3 regions of the Dactylosporangium sp. CA-233914 genome follow, and region 1 is predicted to be linked to each of the others. Evidence: predicted binding sites of a transcription regulator. Region 1 holds the regulator's gene; each other region holds the start of a gene.
The links. The regulator HrcA, encoded in region 1, represses chaperone genes, less so after heat shock. The targets are predictions, from matches to a motif close to GGTTNGCACNCTCNNNNNGAGNGTGCNAACC.

Region 1 (2,266 bases):
GACGTGGGCGGCGGGGGGTAGGCGCCGCCACCGCTGGACGGCGGTGGACCGTAACCGCCACCCGAGACGGGGGGCTGGGGCGGGTACCCGAAGTTGGGGTCCGACGGCGGGCCGTAGTCCCCCGGAGGGCGAGGTGGTTCACTCATGGGGGCCACGGTAGGTGCATCGATCAAGTGGCGCCAGCGACACGGCATGACGACTTTAGGACATCTTTTGCCCAGTCCAGCGGCCGTACGGACGATCGTGCGCCAAACGATCATCGCGTGCCCCCGCGCGACTGACGTAGACTGGCACTCACGGTTTGGGAGTGCCAGTCCCCGAGGAGGTGCCATGGCCCTTGACGAGCGGAAGCTTGAGGTGCTGCGCGCCATCGTCGAGGACTACGTCGCCACTCAGGAACCGGTCGGGAGCAAAGCGCTCGTCGAACGGCACAACCTGCGGGTCTCTCCGGCGACGGTCCGTAACGACATGGCGGTGCTGGAGGAGGAGGGATACATCCGCCAGCCGCACACCAGCGCGGGCCGGGTGCCCACCGACGCCGGCTACCGGCTCTTCGTCGACAAGCTCTCCAGGGTCAAGCCGCTCAGCCCGGCCGAGCGCCGGGCGATCGAGCGGTTCCTGATCGGGGCGGTCGACCTCGACGACGTGGTCCACCGCACGGTGCGGCTGCTCGCGCAGCTCACCCGCCAGGTCGCCGTGGTGCAGTATCCGAGCCTGTCGCGGGCGAGCGTTCGGCACTTCGAGCTGGTGCCGATCTCCACCACCCGGCTCATGGTGGTGATGATCGCCGAGACCGGCCGGGTCGAGCAGCGCCTGGTCGACCTGCCCGGGCCGATCCTGGCCGACCACGTCACCGAGCTGCGCCGCCTGATCAACGACAAGCTCGTCGGCAAGCGGCTGGCGGAGACGCCTCCGCTGGTGGCGGCCCTGGTCGAGGAGGCGGCGCCGAGCCTGCGGCCGCCGATGACGGCCCTTTCGACAGTACTGCTGGAGACGCTGCTCGAGCGGTCCGAGGAGCGCATCGCGCTGGCCGGCACCGCGAACCTGGCCCGCGGCGGCCTTCTGGACTTCCAGGGCTCGCTGCGGCCGATCCTCGAGGCGCTCGAGGAGGAGGTCATCCTGCTCAAGCTCTTCGGCGAGGTGGAGCCGAGCATCACGCGGGTCCGCATCGGCGACGAGAACGAGATCGAGGACCTGCGTACGGCGTCCATCGTGGCGACCGGGTACGGCCCCGGCACGATGGTGGTCGGCGGGATGGGCGTGCTCGGCCCGACCCGGATGGACTACCCCGGCAACATCGCGACCGTGCGCGCCGTGGCACGCTACGTCGGCGACCTGCTGGCACAGAGTTGACATCTATCTCAGGGGCATAGGACTCAGTGGCGAAGGACTATTACGGGATTCTCGGGGTCAAGCGGGACTCCACGGCCGACGAGATCAAGCGGGCCTACCGAAAGTTGGCCCGCGAGTTTCACCCGGACGTGAATCCCGACCCGGCCGCGCAGGAGAAGTTCAAGGAGATCAACGCCGCCTACGAGGTCCTCTCCGACCCGCGCAAGCGCGAGATGGTCGACCTCGGCGGCGATCCGCTGGCCCCGAGCGGCGGCGGTGGCGGCCCCGCCGGCGGCGCGTTCGTGGGCTTCCAGGACATCATGGACGCCTTCTTCGGCACCCAGTCCGCCCGCGGCCCGCGCCCGCGCGTGCGCCCCGGCGCCGACGCGATCCTGCGCCTGGACCTCGACCTGCACGAGACCGCGTTCGGCGTCGAGGCCCCCATTCAGGTCGACACCGCCGTGGTCTGCACCACCTGCCAGGGCGCCGGCACCGCGCCCGGCACCCACCCGCAGACCTGCGAGATCTGCCAGGGCCGCGGCGAGGTCCAGTCCGTGCAGCGCACCTTCCTCGGCCAGGTCGTCTCGGCCCGCCCGTGTTCGGCCTGCCAGGGCTTCGGCACCGTCATCCCGCACCCGTGCGCGACCTGCGGCGGCGACGGCCGCGTCCGCACCCGCCGCTCGCTGACCGTCAAGATCCCCTCGGGCGTCGAGGACGGCATGCGCATCCGCCTCGCCCAGCAGGGCGAGGTCGGCCCCGGCGGCGGCCCGCCCGGTGACCTCTACGTCGAGATCCACGAGCGCCCGCACGACGTGTACTCACGCAAGGACGACGACCTGCACTGCCGCGTCACCGTCCCGATGACCGCGGCCGCCCTCGGCACCCGCCTGACCATCAAGACCCTCGACGGCGAGGAGACGGTCGACGTCAAGGC
Region 2 (2,266 bases), 700 kb from region 1:
CCCTCGAGCTTGTAGCCCAGCTCGGGGGCGACCAGCTCGGCGCCGGTGAGGATCGAGATGTCCTGCAGCATCGCCTTGCGGCGGTCGCCGAAGCCGGGGGCCTTGACCGCGACGACCTTGAAGGTCTTGCGGATCGCGTTCACCACGAGGGTGGACAGGGCCTGGCCCTCGACGTCCTCGGCGATGATGAACAGCGGCTTGCTGTTCTGCACGATCTTCTCCAGGAGGGGCAGCAGCTCCTCGATGGCGGAGATCTTCTGGGTCGTGATCAGGACGTAGGCGTCCTCGAGGACCGCCTCCTGCGCCTCGCCGTCGGTGACGAAGTGCGGGGAGATGAAGCCCTTGTCGAACTGCATGCCCTCGGTGACCTCGAGCTCGGTCGTGAGGGTCGAGCCCTCCTCGACCGTGATGACGCCGTCGCGGCCCACCCGCTCCATCGCCGAGGCGATGAGGTCGCCGATGGCGGCGTCCTGCGCGGAGATGGTGGCGACCTGGGCGATCTCGGTGTGGCTCGCGACCGGGGTGGCCTTGTCCTTGAGCGCCTGCACGACCGCGGCCGCGGCCTGGTCGACGCCGCGCTTGATACCGGCCGGGTTGGCGCCGGCGGCCACGTTGCGCAGGCCCTCGCGGACGAGCGCCTGGGCCAGGACCGTCGCCGTCGTCGTGCCGTCACCGGCGACGTCGTTGGTCTTGGTGGCGACCTCCTTGACCAGCTGGGCGCCGAGGTTCTCGTACGGGTTGGCGAGCTCGATCTCCTTGGCGATCGTCACGCCGTCGTTGGTGATGGTCGGGGCGCCGAACTTCTTGTCCAGGACGACGTTGCGCCCGCGGGGGCCGAGCGTGACCTTGACCGTGTCGGCCAGGCGGTTGACGCCGTGCTCCAGAAGGTGGCGCGCCTCGTCGGAGAAGCTCAGGATCTTCGCCATGCTTGTGGGTTCCCTTCAAAGCGACACCGCCCCGGCTGCCTCGCGCCTGCGCACGGGTCCGGGGCGGTGGCCACTAGCTTCTAGTGAGTGAGAGTCACTTCTCGATGACGGCGAGCACGTCGCGGGCGCTGAGCACGAGGTACTCCGAGCCGGCGTACTTGACCTCGGTGCCGCCGTACTTCGAGTAGATGACGGTGTCGCCGACCTTGACGTCGATCGGCACCCGGTTGCCCTTGTCGTCGATGCGACCCGGGCCGACCGCGATGACGGTGCCCTCCTGGGGCTTCTCCTTCGCGGTGTCCGGAATGACGATGCCCGAGGCGGTGGTCGTCTCAGCCTCGTTGGCCTGGACCAGGATGCGGTCCTCGAGCGGCTTGATCGCAACCTGCGTCGCGGTAGTCACGGGCATACCCTCCTGGGGTATCGAGCTTGCTTATCGAGTGCCCGGTGAAGCCGTCGTCGCGGGTGCCGGCCCCGGCCGGGCATAACTGGCACCCTCGACACGAGAGTGCTAACTCGGAGGTTATGCCGGTGGCTAGCACTCCGTCAACTAGAGTGCCAGACACGCCGCGAAATCACCCCGATCCCCGGCGGCGATAATCGCCGTGTGCAGCTCGAGGACGTGCAGGCCCTGACCTCCGTCGCCGGGCGGGACGCGCTGGCCGCCGCGGCCGCGCTGCCCGGCGGCGACCCGCTCGCCGCGGCCTCGGCGCTGCGCGCGCGGGGCCTTCCGCCCGCCCTCGCGGCCGCGGCGCTGACCCAGGCCGAACTGCGGCGGAAGGCGGCGGCGAAGTTCGGTACCGATGCGGGCGAAATGCTCTTCACACGGGCCGGGCTGGAGCAGGCGACCCGGGCCACGGTCGCGCGCCGCCGCGCCGCCCGGCTGACCGCCGCGGGCGTGCGCCGGGTGGCGGACCTCGGCTGCGGGGTCGGCGCCGACACCATCGCGTTCGCCCGGGCGGGCCTTTCGGTGCTGGCCGTCGACGCGGATCCCGTGACGGCCGCCGTGGCGGAGGCCAACGTCCGCGCGCTGGATCTTTCGGAGGTCGTACTCGTAGAGCCTCGCGACGCCACCGAAACGCCCCTCGACGCCGTCGACGCGGTGTTCTGCGACCCGGCCCGCCGCACGTCGGGCGGGCGCCGGGTGTTCGACCCGCGGGCCTACAGCCCGCCGTGGGACTTCGTCACCGCCCTGCCCGCCCGGGTCCCGCACACCGTGCTCAAGCTCGCCCCCGGCATCGACCACGACCTGCTACCCGAGGGCGCCGAGGGCGAGTGGGTGTCGGTGGACGGCGACGTGGTCGAGGCGGCCGCGTGGTGCGGCCCCCTGGCCCGGGCCC
Region 3 (2,266 bases), 2.5 Mb from region 1:
CACGTGTAGTTCCGTAGGTTACCAACACGTAGTCGCCGGGCGATGTTTGACGTTGCGGGGAAAAATTGCTCAGAAGGCATGCTCGGCGACCATTTGAACTGCTTGATTCGTGACCTTGCTGTCCGATTTGGGCCTGTCGTGGCTCGGCTTCGCTCGTGTACCGTGCGGGTCGGTCGTCGTTCCTTCGCCGGCGCCATCCCAGAACCGGCGGCTGTGGTCGAAGACCTCGGGGCTGGTCCCCCACAGCCAGCCGAAGTGACGCAGCAGGACCGAAGTAGAGGAAGTGCACCGTGGCACAGGGCACCGTCAAGTGGTTCAACAGCGAGAAGGGCTATGGCTTCATCGCGGTCGACGGGGGACAGGACGTGTTCGTCCACTTCTCCGCGATTGAGATGGACGGCTACAAGTCGCTGGAAGACGGACAGCGCGTCGAGTTCGAGATCGCGCAGGGTCAGAAGGGTCCGCAGGCCGAGCAGGTTCGACTGATTGCCTGATCCAAGCTCCGTTTTCAACCCGCCGGGGCACCGTCCTCATTGATGAGGAACGGTGCCCTGCGTCGTTTCTTTGACACTTTCCTCGGTTTGTCGGATTTTGCGCGCCTTGCTCGCTGCGTGCCCGTCTCCGCCGTCGCCGCTAGTTGATCTTGGTCGGTGCCACCTCGTGCGTCACCCCGGGTTTGCTTGCACTCGACCAGCTAGAGTGCTAAACAAGGACTTGGCACTCGCAACCGGTGAGTGCCAATGGTCGGGACGGTGCAGTCCTCCGGTGGGCAACCGCCGCGAGGCTGGTCGTCGCGGGCTATCCGGCCCGACCGCCGGGGATCCCGCTGGGTCCTCGAAGGTGCGAAAGCAGGCGGTGAGCCGCAGGCCCCACGTGGGTTGAGGCGAATCGTGAGTGTCCAGGAGGACAACGCCGAATGGCCAAGATTATCGCGTTCGACGAAGAGGCGCGCCGTGGCCTCGAGCGGGGCATGAACACCCTCGCTGACGCCGTCAAGGTGACGCTGGGCCCGAAGGGCCGCAACGTCGTCCTCGAGAAGAAGTGGGGCGCGCCCACCATCACCAACGATGGTGTGAGCATCGCCAAGGAGATCGAGCTCGAGGACCCGTACGAGAAGATCGGCGCCGAGCTGGTCAAGGAAGTCGCGAAGAAGACCGACGACGTCGCCGGTGACGGCACGACGACGGCCACCGTTCTGGCGCAGGCGCTGGTCCGCGAGGGTCTGCGCAACGTCGCCGCCGGCGCGAACCCGATGGCCCTCAAGCGCGGCATCGAGGCGGCTGTCGCCTCCGTCGCCGACGAGCTGGCCAACCTGGCCAAGGACGTGGAGACCAAGGAGCAGATCGCCTCCACCGCCTCCATCTCCGCCGGTGACTCCACGGTCGGCGAGATCATCGCCGAGGCGATGGACAAGGTCGGCAAGGAAGGCGTCATCACCGTCGAGGAGAGCAACACCTTCGGCCTCGAGCTCGAGCTCACCGAGGGCATGCGCTTCGACAAGGGCTACATCTCGCCGTACTTCGTGACCGACACCGACCGGATGGAGGCCGTCCTCGACGACCCCTACATCCTCATCGTCGAGTCGAAGGTCTCCGCGGTGAAGGACCTCCTCCCGGTGCTGGAGAAGGTCATGCAGTCCGGCAAGCCGCTGGTGATCATCTCCGAGGACGTCGAGGCCGAGGCCCTGGCGACCCTCGTGGTGAACAAGATCCGCGGCACCTTCAAGTCGGTCGCCGTCAAGGCTCCCGGCTTCGGCGACCGCCGCAAGGCGATGCTGACCGACATCGCGATCCTGACCGGCGGTCAGGTCATCAGCGAGACCGTCGGCCTCAAGCTGGAGAACGCGGACCTGTCGCTGCTGGGCCGCGCCCGCAAGGTCGTCGTGACCAAGGACGAGACCACCGTCGTCGACGGCTCCGGTGACGCCGACTCGATCAACGGCCGCGTTTCGCAGATCCGCGCCGAGATCGAGAAGAGCGACTCGGACTACGACCGCGAGAAGCTGCAGGAGCGCCTGGCCAAGCTGGCCGGCGGTGTTGCGGTCATCAAGGTCGGTGCGGCCACCGAGGTCGAGCTCAAGGAGCGCAAGCACCGCATCGAGGACGCCGTGCGCAACGCGAAGGCGGCCGTCGAGGAGGGCATCGTGCCCGGCGGTGGCGTGGCCCTGGTGCAGGCCGGCAAGACCGCGTTCGACAAGCTGGACCTGGTCGGCGACGAGGCGACCGGCGCGAACATCGTCAAGGTCGCGCTCGACGCCCCGCTGCGC

Region 2: groES (co-chaperone GroES) is a predicted target of HrcA. The motif match lies at 1,413-1,443, and genes of this name have one in related genera.
Region 3: groL (chaperonin GroEL) is a predicted target of HrcA. The motif match lies at 713-743, and genes of this name have one in related genera.

The regions. Positions count from the first base shown of each region.
Region 1 is NZ_CP192030.1:11,446,667-11,448,932, reverse strand. It holds gene ACQPY0_RS50950 (DUF4870 domain-containing protein) at 1-146, opposite strand, end outside; gene hrcA (heat-inducible transcriptional repressor HrcA) at 331-1,353, shown strand; gene dnaJ (molecular chaperone DnaJ) at 1,380-2,266, shown strand, end outside.
Region 2 is NZ_CP192030.1:12,151,555-12,153,820, forward strand. It holds gene groL (chaperonin GroEL) at 1-926, opposite strand, end outside; gene groES (co-chaperone GroES) at 1,021-1,335, opposite strand; gene ACQPY0_RS54205 (class I SAM-dependent methyltransferase) at 1,534-2,266, shown strand, end outside.
Region 3 is NZ_CP192030.1:786,918-789,183, forward strand. It holds gene paaN (phenylacetic acid degradation protein PaaN) at 1-9, shown strand, start outside; gene ACQPY0_RS03610 (cold-shock protein) at 291-494, shown strand; gene groL (chaperonin GroEL) at 917-2,266, shown strand, end outside.